DNA from 2 places in the Nonomuraea sp. NBC_00507 genome. Region 2 is predicted to be linked to the other one. Evidence: riboswitches for the same ligand, from Rfam matches in the RefSeq annotation. Region 2 holds a riboswitch; the other holds the start of a gene.
The links. A riboswitch is a leader RNA that binds a small molecule or an ion and turns the genes downstream of it on or off. The one in region 2 is predicted to bind cobalamin.
Positions count from the first base shown of each region.

Region 1: linked by a shared signal. The riboswitch ahead of cobN (cobaltochelatase subunit CobN) and the one ahead of OHA25_RS30575 (ribonucleoside-diphosphate reductase subunit alpha) in region 2 are both predicted to bind cobalamin.

Region 1 is NZ_CP107853.1:1,897,774-1,908,332, reverse strand. Features, by position in the region: gene OHA25_RS09805 (putative cobaltochelatase) at 1-1,483, shown strand, start outside; gene cobO (cob(I)yrinic acid a,c-diamide adenosyltransferase) at 1,485-2,087, shown strand; gene OHA25_RS09795 (cobyrinate a,c-diamide synthase) at 2,096-3,469, shown strand; gene OHA25_RS09790 (precorrin-8X methylmutase) at 3,507-4,127, opposite strand; gene OHA25_RS09785 (precorrin-3B synthase) at 4,124-5,116, opposite strand; cobalamin riboswitch at 5,133-5,314, shown strand; gene cobN (cobaltochelatase subunit CobN) at 5,347-8,907, shown strand; gene cobJ (precorrin-3B C(17)-methyltransferase) at 8,904-10,385, shown strand; gene OHA25_RS09770 (cobalt-precorrin-6A reductase) at 10,363-10,559, opposite strand, start outside.
Region 2 is NZ_CP107853.1:6,319,797-6,330,355, reverse strand. Features, by position in the region: gene OHA25_RS30580 (ribonucleotide-diphosphate reductase subunit beta) at 1-337, opposite strand, end outside; gene OHA25_RS30575 (ribonucleoside-diphosphate reductase subunit alpha) at 425-2,593, opposite strand; cobalamin riboswitch at 2,682-2,877, opposite strand; gene OHA25_RS30570 (tripartite tricarboxylate transporter substrate-binding protein) at 2,882-3,832, opposite strand; gene OHA25_RS30565 (SAM-dependent methyltransferase) at 3,959-4,750, opposite strand; gene glmS (glutamine--fructose-6-phosphate transaminase (isomerizing)) at 4,811-6,631, opposite strand; gene OHA25_RS30555 (hypothetical protein) at 6,646-6,921, opposite strand; gene OHA25_RS30550 (N-acetylmuramoyl-L-alanine amidase) at 7,107-9,353, shown strand; tRNA gene OHA25_RS30545 (tRNA-Gly) at 9,445-9,516, shown strand; tRNA gene OHA25_RS30540 (tRNA-Cys) at 9,532-9,602, shown strand; tRNA gene OHA25_RS30535 (tRNA-Gly) at 9,653-9,724, shown strand; tRNA gene OHA25_RS30530 (tRNA-Val) at 9,744-9,818, shown strand; gene OHA25_RS30525 (VOC family protein) at 10,082-10,462, opposite strand.

The DNA.
Region 1 (10,559 bases), 4.4 Mb from region 2:
GGTGCGGGCGTCGCGGGATCCGCAGGAGCGGGCCGAGGTGATCCGGCGCAGGCTCGCTTTCGACGCGGACCCGGAGTCCTTCGCCGGCCGATGGAGGCCGGCCGAGTCCGAGCTGGCCGGGCGGATCGCCCGTGCCAGGGTGCGGCTCCCCGAGGTGCGGTTGCCTGATGCCAGGTTGCGGCAGATCTCCACGGTGTGCGCGGCGTTCGAGGTGGACGGCCTGCGGGCGGATCTGGTGACGGCCAACGCGGCCATCGCGCATGCCGCCTGGCACGGGCGGGACCGCGTGACGACCGAGGACGTGCGGGCGGCGGCGCGGCTGGCGTTGCCGCATCGGCGGCGGCGTGATCCGTTCGACGCGCCGGGGCTGGATGAGGAGTTGCTGGACCGGTTGCTGGAGGAGACTTCGGGCGACGACGATGACGAGCCGCCCGGCGGTGGCGCGGACCCCGAAATTTCAGGACCTGAGCCGGATGCCGGGTCCGGTGCGGATGATGATGGCGGCCGGCAGGATCCGGCGGCCGGCGGGCCTGGCGACGAGGGGGCGGCCGAACCCGAGGTTGGCAACGGGGCGGACCGGCCCGAGCTCGACGCGGGCGCGGCCGAGGGTGACCCAGGGAAAGGGCCCGGCGCGAGTCAGGTCGAGCCCCGCCCCGGCACTGGGCAGCCCGACCCCGGCGCGGGGCAGGTGGCTGCCATGGCGGCGCCGTACCGTGTGCCTCGTCTAGAGGTGCCCGGCGTCGGCGAGGGTGCGGCGGGACGGCGCTCGCGCTCGCGCACCCCGCGCGGCCGGGCCGCCGGCTCCCGGCAGCCGGAAGGCCGCCTGCGCGACCTGCATCTGACCGCCACCCTGCTGGCCGCCGCCCCTCACCAGCGACAGCGGGGCAGAACCGGGGCGGGGCTGCGGCTGCGTCCCGAGGACCTGCGTGAGGTCGTCCGCGAGGGCCGCGAGGGCAACCTGGTGCTCTTCGTCGTCGACGCGAGCGGCTCGATGGCCGCGCGCAGGCGGATGACCGCGGTCAAGACGGCGGTGCTGAGCCTGCTGCTCGACGCCTACCAGCGCAGGGACAAGGTCGGCCTGGTCACCTTCCGCGGCGACAGTGCCAGCGTGACGCTCCCGCCGACCTCCTCGGTCGAGGCGGGTGCGGCCAGGCTGCGTTCGCTGCCGACCGGCGGGCGTACGCCGCTGGCGGCCGGGCTGGTCGCGGCGGCCGAGGTGCTGCGGGTGGAGCGGCTGCGCGATCCGGCCCGGCGCCCGCTGCTCGTGCTGGTGACCGACGGGCGCGCCACGGCGGGCGGCGACGTGGACCGGGCCGCCGATCTGCTGCGCGGCACGGCGAGCGTGGTCGTGGACTGCGAGGGCGGCCCGGTGCGGCTGGGGCTGGCCGTACGGCTGGCCGCCAGGCTCGGCGCCGCGCTGCTGCCGCTCGATTCACTGGGCGAGCTGGGCTCGCTGGTACGCGACTATCGGAAGGTGGGTTGAGATGCCTCAGGGCAAGCCGGAGCACGTGCCCGACGACGGGCTGACCACACGGCAACGCAGGTCCAGGCCGTTGCTGATGGTCCACACCGGGCCGGGCAAGGGCAAGTCGACGGCGGCGTTCGGCATGGCGCTGCGCGCCTGGAATCAGGGCTGGCCGATCGGCGTGTTCCAGTTCGTCAAGTCGGCCAAGTGGCGCATCGGCGAGGAGCGGGCGCTGAAGGTCCTCGGCGCCGGCGACGAGGGCGGGCCGGTCACCTGGCACAAGATGGGCGAGGGCTGGTCGTGGATCCAGCGGCCGGGGACCGAGGAGGACCACGCGCGGGACGCCCGCGAGGGCTGGGAGCAGATCAAGCGCGATCTGGCCGCCGAGACCTACCGCTTCTACGTGCTGGACGAGTTCACCTACCCGCTGAAGTGGGGCTGGCTGGACCTGGACGACGTGCTGGCGACGCTGCTGTCCAGGCCGGGCAACCAGCACGTGGTGATCACCGGGCGGGACGCGCCGGAGCGACTGATCGAGGCGGCCGACCTGGTGACCGAGATGGGCAAGGTACGCCACCCGATGGACGCCGGGCAGAAGGGCCAGAAGGGCATCGAGTGGTAGTTCCGCGCCTGGTCATCGCCGCTCCCGCGTCCGGCAGCGGCAAGACGACGGTGGCGACGGGGCTCATGGCCGCGCTGCGGGCGCGCGGGCTGCGGGTGTCGCCGCACAAGGTGGGGCCCGACTACATCGACCCCGGCTACCACGCTCTGGCCGCCGGTCGGCCGGGCCGCAACCTGGACCCGTGGCTGACCGGCGAGGAGCGGGTGACGCCGCTGTTCCTGCACGGGGCGCGCGGGTGCGACATCGCCGTGGTCGAGGGCGTCATGGGGCTGTTCGACGGCAAGGGCGGCACCGTGCCGGACTCGGGCACACCGGACACCGTGCCGGACTCGGGCACATCGGACACCGTGCCGGACTCGGGCACATCAGACTTCGCCTCGACGGCACACGTCGCCCGGCTGCTGGACGCGCCGGTGGTGCTCGTGGTGGACGTCGCCCGGCAGAGCCGGTCGGTCGCCGCGACCGTGCACGGTTTCTCCACCTTCGACCCGCGGGTGCGGGTGGGCGGGGTGATCCTCAACCGGGTGGGGTCGGACCGGCACGAGGAGCTGTGCCGGGCCGCGCTGGGGGACGTGCCGGTGCTCGGGGCCATCCGGCGGGACGACGCCGTGGCTACCCCGTCACGTCACCTGGGACTGATCCCCGCGGCTGAGCGCGAGTCCGAGGCGCTGGCGGCGGTGGGGCGGCTGGGCGAGCTGGTAGCCCGCTCGTGCGACCTGGAAGCCCTGGTACGGCTGGCCGGCACGGCTCCCCCTCTGCACGCACGGCCGTGGGAGCCCGCGGCGGTGGCGCAGCCGTACGGGAAGCTCGTCGCGGTGGCGGGCGGGGCGGCCTTCACCTTCGGCTACGCCGAGCACGTCGAGTTGCTGCGCTCGGCGGGCGCGGAGATCGCGGTCTTCGACCCGCTGCGGGATGAACGGCTGCCCGAGGGGACCGCGGCGATCGTCATCGGTGGCGGCTTCCCCGAGGTCTACGCCGACCGGCTCGCCGCCAACGAGCCGCTGCGCAAGCAGGTGGCCGCCTTCGACGGGCCCATCGCCGCGGAGTGCGCCGGGCTGCTCTACCTGTGCGAGGAGCTGGACGGGCTGCCGATGTGCGGCAGGGTGCCGGGGGTGGCCCGGATGACGGACCGGCTGACCCTCGGCTACCGGGAGGCGATCTCCGGGACGTCGCTGCTGACCCGCGAGGGCGAGCGGCACCGCGGACACGAGTTCCACCGCACCACGATCATCTCGCCGAAGGAGCCGCTGTTCCGCTGGGCGGGGGGCGCCGACGGCTACGGCGACGCCCTCGTGACCGCCTCCTACCTGCACCTGCACTGGGCGGGCAGGCCAGAGCTGGCTCAGCGGATAGTCGACTACAGGCACCGGAGAAGCGAGTGACGTCCGCCTGGTCACCGTCGACGACCTCTATGCGTGATCACTCCTCCTCGCTCGCGATGGCGTTGATCGCCGCCACCGCCATCGCGCTGCCGCCTCGGCGGCCGTGGACGACCAGGTAGTCCAGGTCGCTGGCGGCCAGTGCCTGCTTGGACTCGGCAGCGCCGATGAAGCCCACCGGGAGGCCCAGCACTGCCGCCGGGCGTCCCGCCCCCTCGGCGACCAGCTCCAGGAGCCGGAAGAGCGCGGTCGGGGCGTTGCCGATGGCCACCACCGAGCCGGCCAGCCGATCGCGCCACAGCTCCAGCGCGGCGGCGCTGCGGGTGGTGCTCAGGCGTTCGGCGAGGGCCGGGACGCCGGGCTCTGACAGCGTGCAGAGGATCTCGTTGTCCGCCGGGAGGCGGCGGCGGGTGACGCCGGAGGCGACCATCATGGCGTCGCACAGGATCGGCGCCCCCGCACGCAGGGCTTCGCGGGCGTTCGTCACCACGTTCGGTGACCAGGCCAGGTCACGGGTCAGGTCGGTCATTCCGCAGGCGTGGATCATCCGGACCGCGACCTGGGCCACCTCCGGGGGCATCCCGCTCAGGTCGGCCTCGGCGCGGATGGTGGCGAACGACTGCCGGTAGATCTCGGCGCCGTCGCGGATGTAGTCGATCACTTCTGCCTTTCCTCGTATCCGCCGGGGGTGGCGACCATCTGGATGACCGGCCCGGGCGGCAGCCCGCACAGGCGGTCGCAGCCCGCCCAGTGCACGGGGCGGTCGGTGTGACGCTCATGGACCCAGCGGGCGGCGTCAGTCTGTACGTCGGCCAGGGACTTGGCACAACCGGGGCGGCCGGTGCACGCGGTCACGCCGGCCCAGGGAGAGTTCGGGTCGGTGATGAATCCCACATCCTCCGGCACGCGGGGCAGCACGACCGTGCGCCATGGCGTGAGCCGTACCTCCTCGGCGGCTTCGGCCAGGGCCAGCAACTGACGTGGGGACAGGCGGCCGAGCGGGATCAGTGCCTGGTGGGGGCCGGGTTCGGTGGAAGGTGGGGTGCCGCGCCGGGCCGCGCCCAGCTCCGTGCCGAGCTCGGCGGCGACGCGGGCGGGCCCCAGCTCGGAGATGCGCCATTCGGCGGAGCGCAGCCGCAGGAACGCCTCGGCGGCCTCCAGCATCAGCTCCACCGTTCCCGGCAACCCCGTCTCCCGCCCGGCCAGCAGCAGCCGCCCCTCCACCAGGGCCACATCGGCGGCCAGCCCCGTCTCACCGATCGCGAACAGGAAACGCCCGGGCAGCTCGGCCAGCTCCGGCCGGGCGCACAGGGCGCGGTCGAGGTCGATGATCAGCTCTCGGTCGACGAGAGGCGAGGCGACGATGTTGCGTACCCGCTCGTGGGTCGGCGAGGGCAGCAGCCCGGCCGCGGCGATGCGTTCAGCGAAGGCCTCCGGATCCCGCAACGCGCGCACCTGCAGGTTGGCCCGCGAGGTCAGCTCGATCACACCCGAGCCCAGCTCGCTCGCGCACGCCGCCAGCTCGCGCAGCTGCCCGGCGGAGAGCAGACCGCCCGGGGTGCGGACGCGGGCCAGCGGCCCGTCGGCGGCTTGGTGCAGCTGGAGCGCCCCCGGACAGGCGTCTGGATGTGTTCGTCCGGATATGGACACGTTGAGGATGGTAACGCCCATTCCTGCTGCCGTAGGCTTGCCCACAGGCGAAGGCTAGGAGGAAGCCGGTGTGAATCCGGCGCGGTCCCGCCACTGTCACCGGGGAGCGAGCCCCCACCGCAGGCCACCGAGAGGGAAGGCCGGGGGTGAGCGGCGATCCGGGAGCCAGGAGACTCCGGCCTTTCGTGACACCTGCGACCGGGGCGAGGACCCCGAGGGAGGACGTCTTCGTGCCCACTGTCCTGCTGCTGTCCACTTCGGACACCGACCTGCTCAGTGCCAAGGCCAGCGGTGCCGGCTACCGGCTGGGCAACCCCGCCAGGCTGACCCCCGGCGATCTCCCCCTGGAGGGCGTCGACCTCGTCGTGGTCCGCCTGCTCGGTGGCCGCAGGGCCTGGGAAGAGGGCCTGGACGCGCTTGTGTCCGGTCCCCGCCCGGTCGTGGTGCTGGGCGGCGAGCAGGCGCCCGACGCCGAGCTGATGGAGCTGTCCACCGTGCCCGGCGGCGTGGTCGCCGAAGCACACGCCTATCTGGCGCACGGCGGCCCGCGCAACCTGGCCCAGCTGCACGCTTTCCTCTCCGACACCGTGCTGCTGACCGGCCACGGCTTCGCCCCGCCCGAGGCCGCGCCCTCCTGGGGCGTGCTGGAGCGCGAGTCCACCGGGACGGGTCCGGTGATCGGCGTCCTGTACTACCGGGCTCACCACATGGCGGGCAACACCGGCTTCGTCGAGGCGCTGTGCCGGGCCGTCGAGGAGGCCGGAGGGCGGGCGCTTCCCGTCTTCTGCTCCTCTCTCCGTACGGCGGAGCCGGAGCTGCTGGAAACGCTGAGAGCGGCGGACGCCCTGGTCGTCACCGTGCTCGCGGCGGGCGGTTCCCGCCCGGCCACCGCGGGCGCGGGCGGGGACGACGAGGCCTGGGACGTGGGCGCGCTGGCCGATCTCGACGTGCCGATCCTCCAGGGGCTCTGCCTGACCACCAGCAGGCAGGCGTGGGCGGAGAACGACGACGGCCTGTCGCCCCTGGACGCCGCCTCTCAGGTGGCCATCCCCGAGTTCGACGGGCGCATCATCACCGTGCCGTTCTCGTTCAAGGAGATCGACGCCGACGGGCTGACCGTCTACGTGGCCGACCCCGAGCGGGCCGCCCGGGTGGCCGGCATCGCCGTACGGCACGGCCTGCTCCGGCACGTGCCGCCTGCCGAGCGGCGGCTGGTAATCATGCTTTCCGCCTATCCGACCAAGCACTCCCGGGTCGGCAACGCGGTCGGCCTTGACACGCCCGCCAGTGCCGTACGCCTGCTCAGGCGCCTGGCCGAGGCGGGCTATGACGTGGGAGAGGGCTTCCCCGGCGTGGCCGAGCAGGACGGCGACGCGCTCATCCACGCGCTCATCGCGGCGGGCGGGCAGGACCAGGACTGGCTGACCGAGGAGCACCTGGCGGGCAACCCGGTGCGCATCCCGGGACAGGCCTACACCGCTTGGTACCGCACGCTCCCCGAGGACCTGCGCGAGGAGATGGAGCGGCACTGGGGGCCGCCGCCGGGCGAGTTGTTCGTGCACGAGGGCGACATCGTCCTGGCCGCCCTGCGCGCCGGGAACCTCGTGGTCATGGTGCAGCCGCCGCGCGGCTTCGGCGAGAATCCGATCGCCATCTACCACGACCCCGATTTGCCGCCCAGCCACCACTACCTGGCCGCCTACCGGTGGCTGTCGGCCCAGTTCGGTGCGCACGCCATGGTGCACGTGGGCAAGCACGGCAACCTGGAGTGGCTGCCGGGCAAGTCGGCGGGGATGTCGGCTTCGTGCGGCACCGACGCGGCGATCGGGGACCTGCCGCTGGTCTACCCGTTCCTGGTCAACGACCCGGGTGAGGGCACGCAGGCCAAGCGGCGGGCGCACGCGGTGCTGGTCGACCACCTGGTGCCGCCGATGGCTCGCGCCGAGACCTATGGCGACATTTCCAGGCTTGAGCAGCTGCTCGACGAGCACGCCACCATCGCCGCCATGGATCCGGCCAAGCTGCCCGCCATCCGCGCCCAGATCTGGACCCTGATCCAGGCCGCCCGGCTCGACCATGATCTGGGTTTGGCGGACCGGCCGCACGACAGCGAGTTCGACGACTTCCTGCTGCACGTGGACGGCTGGCTGTGCGAAATCAAGGACGCGCAGATCCGCGACGGGCTGCACGTGCTCGGCCAGGCCCCCGAAGGGCAGGTCCGGGTGGACCTGGTGCTGGCGATGCTCCGGGCCAGGCAGATGTGGGCGGGCAAGGAGACCCTGCCCGGCCTGCGCGAGGCACTCGGCCTGGCCGAGGACGGCACGGCGAGTCTGTCGGCCGTGGACCGGGCGGAGGCGACCGCGCGTGCGCTGGTCGAGGGCATGGAGGAGCGGGGCTGGGAGCCATCCGCCGCGGCGGAGGTGGTGGTGGCACACGCCGACGTGCCGGAATTATCCGGCGATCGACGTGACCTCGTCACCCGCATCCTGACCTTCGCCGCGACGGAGGTGGTGCCCAGGCTCCGCCGTACCACCGACGAGATCGACCACGTGCTGCACGCCCTCGACGGCGGCTACGTCCCCGCCGGACCGAGCGGAAGCCCGCTGCGCGGCCTGATCAACGTGCTGCCGACCGGCCGCAACTTCTACTCGGTCGACCCGCGCGCGGTGCCCAGCCGCCTCGCCTGGGAGACCGGCCAGGCCATGGCCGACTCCCTGCTGCAGCGCTACCGCACCGACCACGGCGAGTGGCCGCGCTCGGTGGGCCTGTCGGTCTGGGGCACCAGTGCCATGCGCACGGCGGGCGACGACGTGGCCGAGGTCCTCGCACTCCTCGGCATCCGCCCGGAATGGGATGAGATGTCCAGGAGGGTGACGCGGCTGGAGCCGATCCCCCTCGCCGAGCTCGGCCGCCCCCGCATCGACGTGACCGTCCGCATCAGCGGCTTCTTCCGCGATGCCTTCCCGCACGTGGTGGCCATGCTCGACGACGCTGTACGGCTGGCCGCTTCGCTGGAGGAGCCGGATGAGGACAACTACATCCGCGCCCACGTACGAGCCGACGGCAGCGAGCGCCGCATCTTCGGCTCGGCGCCGGGGGCCTACGGCGCCGGGCTGCTCCCGCTGATCGACAGCCGCACCTGGCGCGACGACGCCGACCTGGCCGAGGTCTACGCCGTCTGGGGCGGCTTCGCCTATGGCCGCGACCTGGAGGGCGTGCCCGCACGGCAGGACATGGAGAACGCCTACCGCCGGATCGCGGTCGCCGCCAAGAACGTCGACACCCGCGAGCACGACATCGCCGACTCCGACGACTACTTCCAGTACCACGGCGGCATGGTCGCCACCGTCCGGGCGCTGACCGGAAAGGCTCCCGCCGCCTACGTGGGCGACAGCACGCGCCCCGACGCGGTCCGCACCCGCACGCTCGCGGAGGAGACCTCCAGGATCTTCCGCGCCCGCGTGGTCAACCCGCAGTGGCTGGCCGCGATGCGCAGGCACGGCTACAAGGGCGCTTTCGAGCTGGCCGCGACCGTGGACTACCTGTTCGGCTACGACGCCACGACCGGGGTCATGGCGGACTGGATGTACGACAAGCTCACCCAGGCCTACGTGCTGGACCCGGAGAACCGGGAGTTCATGGCCACATCCAACCCATGGGCGCTGCACGGCATCGCCGAGCGGCTGCTGGAGGCGGCCGAGCGCGGCATGTGGGAGCACCCGGACGAGCAGACCCTGCGCGAGCTGCAGGAGGTCTATCTCAAGACCGAAGGCGATCTGGAGGATCGGTGACCGGACGACTGTACGGCGTGGGCCTGGGACCGGGCGATCCGGAACTGGTGACGGTCAAGACCGCCCGGCTGATCGGCGAGGCCGACGTGATCGCGTACCACGCCGCCAGGCACGGGCGCAGCATCGCCCGCTCGATCGCGCTGACGTACATGCGGGAGGGCCAGATCGAGGAGCTCCTGCAGTACCCGTTGACGGTCGAGACCACCGACCATCCGGGTGGGTACCAGGGCGCGCTGGACGACTTCTACGCCGAGTGCGCGGCGCGGCTGGCCGCCCACCTCGACGCGGGCCGGACGGTCGTCGTGCTCAGCGAGGGCGATCCGCTCTTCTACGGCTCTTACATGCACATGCACAAGCGGCTGGCCCACCGTTACCCGACGGAGGTGGTGCCCGGTGTGACCTCGGTGAGCGCGGCGGCCGCCGTGCTGGGGCGGCCCCTGGTGGAGCGCGAGGAGGTGCTGACCGTGCTGCCGGGCACGCTCCCGGGCGAGGTGCTGGCCGAGCGGCTGCGCGCGACCGACTCGGCGGCGGTGCTCAAGCTGGGCCGGACCTTCGAGAAGGTGCGCGACGCCTTCGCCGAGGCCGGGCGGCTGGAGGATGCCTGGTACGTGGAGCGCGCCAGCATGGGCGCCGAACGGGTCGCGCCGCTCAAGGAGGTGGACCCGGACGGCGTGCCGTACTTCTCCCTGGCCCTGCTGGCCAGCCCGGCCGAGCGCACCTTCGTGCCGAAGGACGACGCGCAAGCACCCGGAGGTGGCGAGGTGGTCGTGGTGGGGCTGGGTCCCGCCGGGCGGCCCTGGCTGACTCCCGAGGCGCAGGACGCGCTCGCCTTGGCGACCGACATCGTGGGATACGGGCCGTACGTCGACCGGGTGGCCCCCAACCCTCGCCAAGAACGCCACCGCACCGACAACCGGGTCGAGGCCGAACGCGCCAGGCATGCCCTGGAGCTGGCGCGGCAGGGCAGGCGGGTGGCCGTGGTCTCGTCGGGCGATCCTGGGGTGTTCGCCATGGCGAGCGCGGTGCTGGAGGCCTCGGCGGACTACCCGGACGTCCCGGTGCGCGTGGTGCCGGGGCTGACCGCGGCCCAGGCGGTCGCCTCCCGGGTGGGTGCTCCCCTGGGCCACGACTACTGCGTGATCTCCCTGTCCGACCTGCTCAAGCCGTGGGAGGTGGTGGCCGCCCGGCTCAGCGCCGCGGCTCGGGCCGACCTGGTGCTGGCGATCTACAACCCCGCTTCGCGCAGCCGTACTTGGCAGGTGGCCGCCGCACGTGATCTGCTTCTGGAGCACCGCCTTCCGGAGACGCCCGTGGTGATCGGGCGGGACGTCGGCGGGGCCGGCGAGTCCGTGACGGTGACGACGCTGGGCGAGCTCGACCCGGATCGGGTGGACATGCGCTGCCTGTTGATCGTCGGGTCGTCCACCACCCGCGTGACCCCGCAGGGCACGGTCTTCACGCCGCGCCGATATCCCTGAGCCAATCGAGCGCGGCCGGGACCGTCTCGACGTGGGTCACGCCGCCCGGCAGGGGCGGACGGTCAACCATGATCACCTTGAGGCCTCGTTCCCCGGCCGCGGCGAGCTTGGCCTGGGTCAGCTCGCCGCCGCTGTCCTTGGTGACCAGGACGGTCAGGTGGTGCTCATCGATGA
Region 2 (10,559 bases):
GGTAGGTGTCGAGCAGGGTCAGGTAAAACTGCACGTGGACGGCCTCCTCGAACAGTTGCCTGCTGAGATAGAGGCGGGCCTCGGGGGCGTTGACGTGCTGGTAGAGGTTGAGCACCAAGTTGTTGGCCACGATGGAGTCGCCGGTGGCGAAGAAGGCGACCAGGCGGTTGATGAGGTGCCGCTCCTGCGGCGTCATCTTCGTCAGGTCGGCGAGATCGGAGTGCAGGTCCACCTCCTCCACCGTCCACGTGTTCCGGATGGCGGCGCGGTAGCGCTCGTAGAAGTCCGGATAGCGCATGGGGCGGAGGGTGAGGTCCATGCCGGGGTCGAGCAGCAACGTTTTCTCCTCAAAACATTTCTTCACGGGGTGCGCGCCGTGACGAGCGCATCGGTGGCCGCGTTCTTCGGTGAAGTGGTCACCGGGTCACTGGCAGGCTTCGCAGACCTCTGGGTTCTCCAGTGAGCACGCGACGGCCTCTGCCACGGCCTCCGGAGCGGAGGCGGCCACCGTGGTCTGGGCGATGCGGGTCGCAGGGCGCGAGCGCAGGTAATAGGTGGTCTTCAGGCCCGTTTTCCAGGCGTAGGCGTACATCGAGGAGAGCTTGCCGATGGTCGGGCTGGCCATGAAGAGGTTGAGCGACTGCGACTGGTCGATGTACGGCTGCCGCGCCGCCGCCAGGTCGATCAGCGCCTTCTGCGGCAGCTCCCAGGCGGTCCGGTAGAGCGGCTTCAGGTCGTCGGGGATGCCGGGGACGTCCTGGATCGAGCCGTCGGCGCGCTTGATCGCGTCGCGCAGCTGCTGCGTCCACAGCCCGCGTGCCTGCAGGTCGGCCACCAGGTAGCGGTTGACCTGGAGGAACTCCCCTGACAGGGTCTCGCGCTTGAACACGTTGGACACCTGCGGCTCGATGCACTCGTAGCAGCCGGCGATGGAGGCGATCGTGGCGGTCGGCGCGATGGCGATCATGAGGGAGTTGCGGAGACCGTTGATCGCGATCTTCTGACGCAGGGCGTCCCAGGGCGGCGTGCTCGCCACGTAGTGGTCCGGGTGCAGGACTCCCCCGGCCGCCCGGGTGTCGGCGTACGACGGGTGCCTGCCGCGCTCGGCGGCCAGGTCGGCCGAGGTGTCGTACGAGGCCAGCGCGATCTCCTCGGCGATCCGCGTGGACAGGGCGAGGGCCTGCGGGGAGTCGAACGGCAGCCGCAGGGTGAAGTAGACATCGGCCAGGCCCATCACGCCGAGGCCGATCGGCCGCCACCGCTTGTTGGCCGCCTCTGCCTCGGGCGTCGGGTAGAAGCCCAGGTCGATAGTGCGGTCGAGGAAGCGCACCGCGGTGCGGACGGTGCGGCGCAGCCGCTCCCAGTCCATGCCCCCGGCGGTCAGGTGGGCCGCCAGGTTGATCGAGCCGAGGTTGCACACGGCGGTCTCGCCGTCGCTGGTGACCTCGAGGATCTCGGTGCACAGGTTCGACAGGTGGATGACGTTCTCGGGACGGGCGGTCTGGTTGGAGGTGCGGTTGGCAGCGTCCTTGAACGTCATCCAGCCGTTGCCGGTCTGGGCGAGGGTGCGCATCATGCGGCCGTACAGGGTGCGGGCGGGGATCTGCCGGACATGGCGCCCGGCGGCCTCGTACGCCCGGTACGCGGCCGTGAACGCCTCCCCGTACAGGTCCGTGAGGTCGGGTACCTCCTTCGGGTCGAACAACGACCAGACCTCATCGGCCTCCACCCGGCGCATGAACTCGTCGGGCACCCAGTTGGCCAGGTTGAGGTTGTGGGTGCGGCGCGCGTCCTCGCCCGTGTTGTCGCGCAGCTCCAGGAACTCCTCGATGTCGGCATGCCAGGTCTCCAGGTAGACGCAGGCCGCGCCCTTGCGCCGGCCGCCCTGGTTGACCGCCGCGACCGAGGAGTCGAGGGTACGCAGCCACGGGACGATGCCGTTGGAGTGGCCGTTCGTGCCTCGGATCAGGGAGCCGCGCGAGCGCACCCGGGTCCAGGAGATGCCGATGCCGCCGGCGTACTTCGACAGCCGCGCCACCTGGCCGTACCGGTCGTAGATCGACTCCAGCTCGTCGCGCGGCGAGTCGAGCAGGAAGCACGACGACAGCTGCGGCCGTCGGGCGCCGGAGTTGAACAATGTGGGCGAGCTGGGCAGGTAGGACAGCGTGGACATCAGGGCATAGAGCTCGGCGGCCTCCCCCACCGTCTCCGACAGCCCGCAGGCCACGCGCAGGAAGAAGTGTTGCGGCCGCTCGAGCACGGCCCGCGTCTCGGGGTGGCGCAGCAGGTAGCGGTCGTAGACGGTGCGCAGGCCGAAGTACTCGAACCGGCCGTCGGCCTCCTCCGAGATCAGCGCGTCCAGCTCGGCGGCGTGCGTGGCGACGAACGCGGCCAGCCCGTCCTGGATCAGCCCGGCCGTGTGGGTGGCGGCGATGGACTCGGAGAACGTCCGCACCCCGTGCCCGGCCGCCTCGTCGGCGATCTCCTCGGCCAGCAGCCGGGCGGCGACCCTGGAGTTGGCCGGGTCGGTGATCACCCGGGCCGCGGCCTCCTCGATGGCCAGCCGGCGGTCGATCTCAATGACCTGCGTCACGTGCTCTCTCCTCGCGAGCTCATCCCCGTGAGGGCAGCGCGAGAGCACGGCGGGTCCCCGTCGCTCCGCGGCCCTCCCTCGAGGCCATGGACACTGCACGCCACTGGCAGGTCTTCGGGCTCGCGGGCGCGCTCAAAGGCTCCTAATGGCCGTCGCTTCCCAGATCGCTCCAGTGCTCATGACGGCGGTCGTTCCCGCTCACCGCTGCGGGGCAGCCCCGGAATCGCACCGGGTTCCCTTTTGCTTCGCCTCCAGGGAGGCGAACCAGCGACGATCAGGATCCTACATCTAGTGGCCGTTCCCGCAACTACCCCAGCATGTTGTGGCTTTGGTCGCGTCCACGAGGCCGAAGTCCCGCAGGACGGCGCGGGTGCGCTCCACCTCGGAGCCGAGCCATCGCGCGAAGTCGTCGCCGCTGAGCGGGATCGAGATCCAGCCGGCCGCCCGGCAGGCGGCCCGCCAGCCGGGCGAGGCGGTGACGTCCTCGCACATGCGAATGGCCGATGCGCGGCTCTCCTCCGGCATGTCGTCGGGCCCGAAAGCGGCCGTCCAGTCGGCGAAGTCCACGCGTACGCCGGACTCCAGCAACGTCGGCACGTCGAAGTCGGGCACCCGGACGGCGGAAGAGACCGCCAGCGCCCGCACCCGGCCCTGGCCGATGCTCCCACGCCAGTCCGGGAGCAGCCCGGCGGCGGCCGCGGCCTTGCCGGACAGCAGCGCGATCATGGCCTCCTGGCTGCTGGGATAGCCGGTGTAGTCGACCTGCCTGGTGTCCGCGCCGAGCCCCTTGGCGATCAGTCCGAACAGCAGGTGGTCGGGCGCCCCCTCCGGCCCGCCCGCCAGCGGCGTCTGACCCGGCCAGGCCAGCAGGTGGGCGCCGAAGTCGGCGAAGTCCTTGAAGCGGGAGTTCGCGGGCACGACAACGACCTCCACGTCGCCGGCCAGCCTGGACAGCGGCGTGGCGGTGTCGAGCAGCGTCTCGGCATTGTTCAGCTCGGCGGCGGCCAGCGCGGGCAGGCCGGTCACGGTGACCCTCGTCCCGGTGCCGGTCTCGTACCCGGAGGTGCGGGCCGCGCCGGCGAACGCCTGCCCGACCCGGTCCCAGCGGCGCCCGCCCGGGTTGATCGAGAACTCGGCCCGCCGGCCCGCCCCGCCGCCGCCGGTGACGTGCCCGGTCCCGCAGCCGGCCGCGATCGCGGCCACGCCCAGCCCCCATGCGAAGAACCGCCGACGGCGCATGTGCCTCTCCTTCGCCCGACCCCCCTTACCCTAAGTTATTCACCCATTACAGAGAGATGCACACGTACGTGTTGAGATCGCGCCGAAGATAGATGCTGAAATAGCGGGATTAATTCGGTCAAACAGCTACTTTTTCGCTGCTACCTTTTTCGCCACGCCCGCCATCAGTGACGACGGCAACGACCAGTCCCCCACCAGTTTGGGCCGGTCAGGACGCCAGTCGACGGCTTGCACCAGCCCCGGTGGCTCCAGCACGAAATCGCCGAAGAACGCGCGGATCTCAGCGGGTGTACGATCGCCGCCACTCGCCGCCGGGCCCTGCGGCCGTTCCTCCTCCAGCCGTCCTCGGGTGGTGGCGTGGGTGATCACGAGATGGCTGCCGGGGGGCATCCGCTCGCGCAGCGCGGCCACCGCCCGCTGCGGCTGCGCGGAGTCGGGCAGGAAGTGCAGGATCGACACCAGCACCACCCCGACCGGCTCGGCCAGGTCGAGGAACCGCCCGGCCTGGGCCAGCACGTCGTCGGGGTCCAGCAGGTCGGCCTCGACCACGAGTGCCCTGCCCGGAGCTCGCGGAGCTCGTGCTTCGGCGAGCTCCGCGAGCAGGGCCTTGGCGTGCGTGGCGACCACCGGGTCGTGGTCGACGTAGACGACCCGGGCCTCGGGTGCGACCTCGTGCGCGCTGCCCTGGGTCGGCAGCCCGCTGCCCAGGTCGAGGAACTGGCGTACCCCGGCGGCGGCCACGTACCGAACGGCACGCTGCAGGAAGGCCCGGTTGGCGCGGGCCAGCGGGACCGCCTCCGGGATCAGCTCCGCGAGCTGCTCGATGGCCTCCCGGTCGACCGCGTAGTTGGCCGACCCGCCGAGCATGTAGTCGTACATGCGTGCGGGATTGGGCCTGTGTTGGTCGAACGGCCGCACACCACTGAATTTATGTCGTTCGCAGCGGAATAACGAGGTTTGCGGCTGAATTGGAGCCGATTACTCGACAGTTACGCTCTTTGCAAGATTGCGCGGCTTGTCCACATCGCGTTCGAGCGCGACCGCGGCGTGGTAGGCGAGCAGCTGGAGCGGGATTGTCAGCAGGATCGGGTCGAGCTCGATCTCGTTCTTGGGGATCACGATCACGTCGTCGGCCAGCTTGTGCTCGGGCTCGCGGTGGCCCACCATCAGCACCCGGCCGCCGCGGGTGCGGATCTCGCCGAGCGTGGTGAGGTTCTTGTCGAGCAGCTCGTCGTCGGGGACGATCGCGACCGTCGGCATGTCGGGGCCGATCAACGCGAGCGGGCCGTGCTTGAGCTCGCTGGCCGGGTAGGCCTCGGCGTGCACGTACGAGATCTCCTTGAGCTTCTGCGCGCCCTCCCTGGCCACCGGGTAGCCGCGCACGCGGCCGACGAACATCATGCTCGGGTGCTCGGCGTATTTGCGCGCCAGCTCGGCGATCTTGTCGCCCTGGGTGAGGATCTCCTCGATCTGCCCCGGCAGCCGGCGCAGGCCCTCCACGATGCGCCGCCCGTCGGCCGGCGACAGGTCGCGCACCCGGCCCAGGTGCAGCGCGAGCAGCGCGAACGCGATCGCGGTCGAGGTGAACGCCTTGGTCGAGGCGACGGAGACCTCCGGCCCTGCGTGCAGGTAGATGCCGCCGTCCACCTCGCGGGCGATGGCGCTGCCCACGGCGTTGACGATGCCGATGACCCGGCCGCCCTTGCGCTTGAGCTCCTGCACGGCGGCGAGCGTGTCGTAGGTCTCGCCCGACTGGCTGATCGCGACGTAGAGCGTGTCGGGGTCGACGACCGGGTTGCGATAGCGGAACTCGCTGGCCGGCTCGGCGTCGGACGGGATGCGCGCCAGCTCCTCGATGAGCTGCGCGCCGATCTGCCCCGAGTAGTACGCGGAACCGCAGCCGATGATCTTCACGCGGCGGAAGCCGCGCGTCTCACGGGCGTCCATGTTGAGCCCGCCGAGGTGCGCGACGTGGAAGCGCTCGTCGAGGCGGCCGCTCATCGTGCGGGTGATCGTCTCGGGCTGCTCGGAGATCTCCTTGAGCAGGTAGTGCTCGTAGCCGCCGGTGTCGTAGTGTCCGGCGTCCCAGTCGACGGTCAGCGGCTCCTTGGCCGTCTCGCGGGCGTCACTGGCGAAGGTGTGGAAGCCGTCGGCCTTGAGCACGGCCAGCTCGCCGTCCTCCAGGTGCACGACCTGGCGGGTGTAGCGGACCAGGGCGGACACGTCGGAGGCGGCGAACATCTCCTTCTCGCCGATGCCGAGCACGATCGGGCTGCCGTTGCGCGCCACGACCACCTCGCCGGGCCGCTCGGCGTCGATGACCGCGATGCCGTAGGTGCCGACGATGCTCTTGAGCGTCTTCCTGACCGCCTCCTCCAGGGAGTCGTTCTCGTCGACGGCGTGAGCGATCAGGTGGGCGAGCACCTCGGTGTCGGTCTCCGAGGCGAACTCGACACCGTCGGCGATCAGCTTGGCGCGCAGCTCGCCGGCGTTTTCGATGATGCCGTTGTGCACGACCGCGATGCGCTGGTCGGCCGACAGGTGCGGGTGGGCGTTCTCATCGCTGGGGACGCCGTGCGTGGCCCATCGGGTGTGCCCGATGCCCAGGCCGCCCTTGAACCGCGTGGGCACGACCTTGGCCAGGTCGGCCACCCGGCCCTTGCACTTGCGGACCTTCAGCCCTTTGTTGGACACTACGATCCCCGCCGAATCGTAGCCCCGGTACTCAAGCCGCTGCATGCCCTCCAGCAGGATGGGCGCTGCGTCCTTGGGGCCTACGTAGGCCACGATTCCGCACATCGAGGTCCTCCTCTTTATCCGTAAACGATTCTGCGAAGCTGCCGGAGCGACAGCTCTGGGGCGGCCACGCGGCGGCCGCGTAACTCGGCGGCGATCCTGGGGAAGATCTCGTCGTTGGTGAGGCCGCGGGACTTCAGCTCGCCGTGGCGGCGGCGGACGTACTCCTCGACGGACTCGAAGAAGTACGACAGCACGTCTGCGACCACCCGGGCGGCCTCTCCAGGCCCCAGCGGGCTCGTCCTGGTGAGGTGCGCGATGAGATCTTCGTACGGATGTCGTGCCGTGGACACAGAGGAGGACACTACGGCTCTGGAACGAGACACGCCAACATCCTGCCCGATATCGGGCAGGATTTAACTCCGCCACGCGGCATGGAACAGCGACCTCATCCGTATCACCTGTCCCGTCTGACACATCCCTTTCTGGGAACAGTTACGCTGAGTAGTCAGATCGTACGTTGCACGGGGGAGATGTCATGCAGATCTTGCTCGCCGCCATCCTTGCCGCCGGTGTGCTCACCGCGCCCGGGGAGGACCTCGCCTCGGGGCGGCAGCACGATTTCGTGGCCGCCGCCCGCGAATTCGGGGTGCCGGTGAGCGTGCTGCTCGGGGTCGCGTACCTGGGGTCCCGGTGGGACACGCACGGTGGGTGGCCGAGCACCGCCGGCGGTTACGGGCCGATGCACCTCGTGGACGCGATCCCCACCGGCTCTACGGTGATCGGCGACGCGCTGGGAGACGCCCGGGGAGACGAGGCCCGGCCGATGCCGCCACACCGGGGCCAGGCCACCGCAGCGCCTCCCGCCGCGGCGCTGCGGACCGCCCATGCGGCGCCACGGACGATCCAGACGACGCCACGGACGATCCAGGCGACGCCGCGGACCACTCTGCCCGAGGCGGGGCGGCTGGCCGGCGTGGAGCCGGCCCGGCTGCGGACCGACCCTTCCGCGAACATCCGCGCAGGCGCCGCCCTGCTCGCCTCCTACCAGCAGCGCCCCAGCACCGACCCGGCCGACTGGTACGACGCGATCGCCCGATACTCGGGAGCGGAGGACCCGGCAGCGGCGCGGGAGTTCGCCGACGAGGTGTTCGCGGTGATCCAGGAGGGAATGCACCGCCGCACCGACGACGGGCACGTGGTGCGACTGGACCCCGTACCGGGCCTGCGCGTTCCGTACACCGGCACGGAGGCCCAGTCCTCCGGTGCCGGCGAGGGCGCCCAGCCGGCGGCGGGCTACCCTCCGTTGCCGGACGTCAATGCCCAGCAGGCGGCAGGCCATCCACAGCTGCCGGACGTCAATGCCCAGCCGGCGGCAGGCGACGCCCCGCATGCGGCAGTCGGCACCCAGACGGTCGGCGGGGCCGACGGGCAGCCCGGCCTCGGTGCGGACGGCGACGGGCTGCCGTCCATGAACAGCGCTCCCCTGTCCCAGGATTGGTCTGCCGAGCAGGCGGAACCGCCGGTGGAAAGGCCCGCGACGGCGGAGTGCCCGGCCTCCCTCGCCTGCGCCTGGATGCCCGCCGCCTACCAGCGTTTCGGCAAGAAGAACAACAGGGACTACGGCAATCACGACCGCCTGCTGCGCCCCCGATCCGTCGACTACATCGTCATCCACGACACGGAAGGCACCTTCCAGGGCATCCCCGCCATGATCGGCGACCCGAAGTACGTGAGCTGGCACTACACGATCCGCTCCCGTGACGGACATGTCGCCCAGCATGTGGCGACGAGGGACATCGCCTGGCATGCGGGCAACTGGGACGTCAACACCCGCTCCATCGGCATTGAACACGAGGGGTACCTGGCGAAGGGAGGGACGTGGTACACGGAGGCGATGTACCGGGCGTCCGCCAAGCTCGTCCGTTATCTGGCCGACAAGTACGGCATCCCGCTCGATCGCGCCCACATCCTGGGCCACGACAACGTCCCGGGCGCCACCCCGAAGTCCGTCGCCGGCATGCACAACGACCCCGGCCCTTACTGGGACTGGGCCCACTACTTCGACCTGATGGGCAGTCCGCTCACGGCCGTGAAGGGCGGCGACTCCGTCATGATCCGCCCGTCGTACGACACCAACCGCCCTCGCTTCACCGGCTGCCTCGCCACCAAGAGCGACCAAGCCCTCGCCGCCAAAAACGCCCAGGGCCTCGCCGTTGCCATGAGCGACCAGGACTGCCCGCCGCACGGCGCCGCCACCGTCTGGCTGCACACGGCGCCGAGCGAGACCTCCCCGCTGGTCACCGACGTGGGCAAGCACGGGGGCAAGCCCGGCTCCTACAGCGTGCACGACCACTCCGCCCGCGCCTCGACGGGTCAGCGCTTCGCCGTCGCCGAGCGGCGGGGCGATTGGACGGCCATCTGGTACCTGGGCCAGAAGGCGTGGTTCCACAACCCGGCCGCGAGCCCCACCGCTGTCCCGGCCAAGGGCCAACTGGTCACACCGTTGAAACCCAACACCAAGGTGTACGGCCGCGCATATCCCGAAAAGTCTGCCTATACGCGGGACCCTTCGTCGTACCAGCCCTTGACCCCACTCCAGTACACGATCTCCCCCGGGCAGACGTACGCGGTGGGCGACACCATCACCGGCTCCTACTACGCCACTGGCGCGTTCCACCCGTCCAAGCACGTCACGACCACCGGCAAAATCCGCTACCACCAGATCCAGCTGGGCCATCGGGTGATGTTCGTGATGACGAAGGACGTCCGCCTGATCCCTTGAATTTCGCGGTGCGCACCTTCGCGTGCGCACGGGCACTCCGCGGAGACGATATGGTTTTCCCGTGGCCCGGCGCACGTCGCCGGGGGTTCACGCGGAAGTGGCTCAGTGGTAGAGCATCACCTTGCCAAGGTGAGGGTCGCGGGTTCGAATCCCGTCTTCCGCTCGGAGCGAGACTCCTGGTGGAGTGGCCGAGAGGCGAGGCAGCGGCCTGCAAAGCCGTCTACACGGGTTCAAATCCCGTCTCCACCTCGGCGACCGGCGGACCCTCCAGGATCCGCTAAAGTACAGTGCAACGCCATGCGGAAGTGGCTCAGTGGTAGAGCATCACCTTGCCAAGGTGAGGGTCGCGGGTTCGAATCCCGTCTTCCGCTCTGAGTGATAACTCAATACGGACGATTAGCTCAGCGGGAGAGCGCTTCCCTGACACGGAAGAGGTCACTGGTTCAATCCCAGTATCGTCCACCACTCAAAGACGCCAGCTCACCGCACACCCGGAGCCTGGGGTTTCTTGTTGTTCAGGGGAGATCCTCCCCGCCCCGCCCTACGCAAAGGGTGCCGCACGCGGTAGACCACCCACGGGACGCCTCGGGAACGACGGCCATGTCGGGACCGCTGCCGACGAGGCGGTGTTCGGCATCGCCACTGTCGCCTCCGACCTCGTCCACCTGGAGCAGGCGGCCGCCGCGCACCTGAAGGCGGCGAGGGGCGGCGCCTGAGAGCCCGCCGCGTCACGGCCAGGTGTTGGCCTCGGCATCGAACACCTCCCTGTCGCTCTCCACGGGCAGCACGCACAGCAGGTGCCCGCCGGGAGCGCGCAGGGTCCGGCACTCCATCCACTGCGACACCGGGGTCGCGCCGAGCGCCAGCAGGCGCGCCGTCTCGGCCTCCACGTCATCGGTCTCGATGTCGAGGTGGAAGCGGGGCGCGTCACCGACTGCCTGGACGGCCGTGACCAGCCCGGGAATGGCCTGGTGGAGCGAGATGAACTGTTCCTCGCCCTCGAGGGGACGGGCGGTGGCCCCGAGCGCGGCCGCCCAGAAGGCCGCGGCCTGGTCGGCTTCGGGCGAGGGGGTGTCGATGAGAAGGGCGTAGACGCGGCTGCGATGCACGACCGCTCACCCTAGCGAAGCCGTCGAGCGACCGTTTACTCGTCCCTTGCCACCCACATGCCGACCCTCGGCGAAATGTAGCCGAACGCGCAGTTTT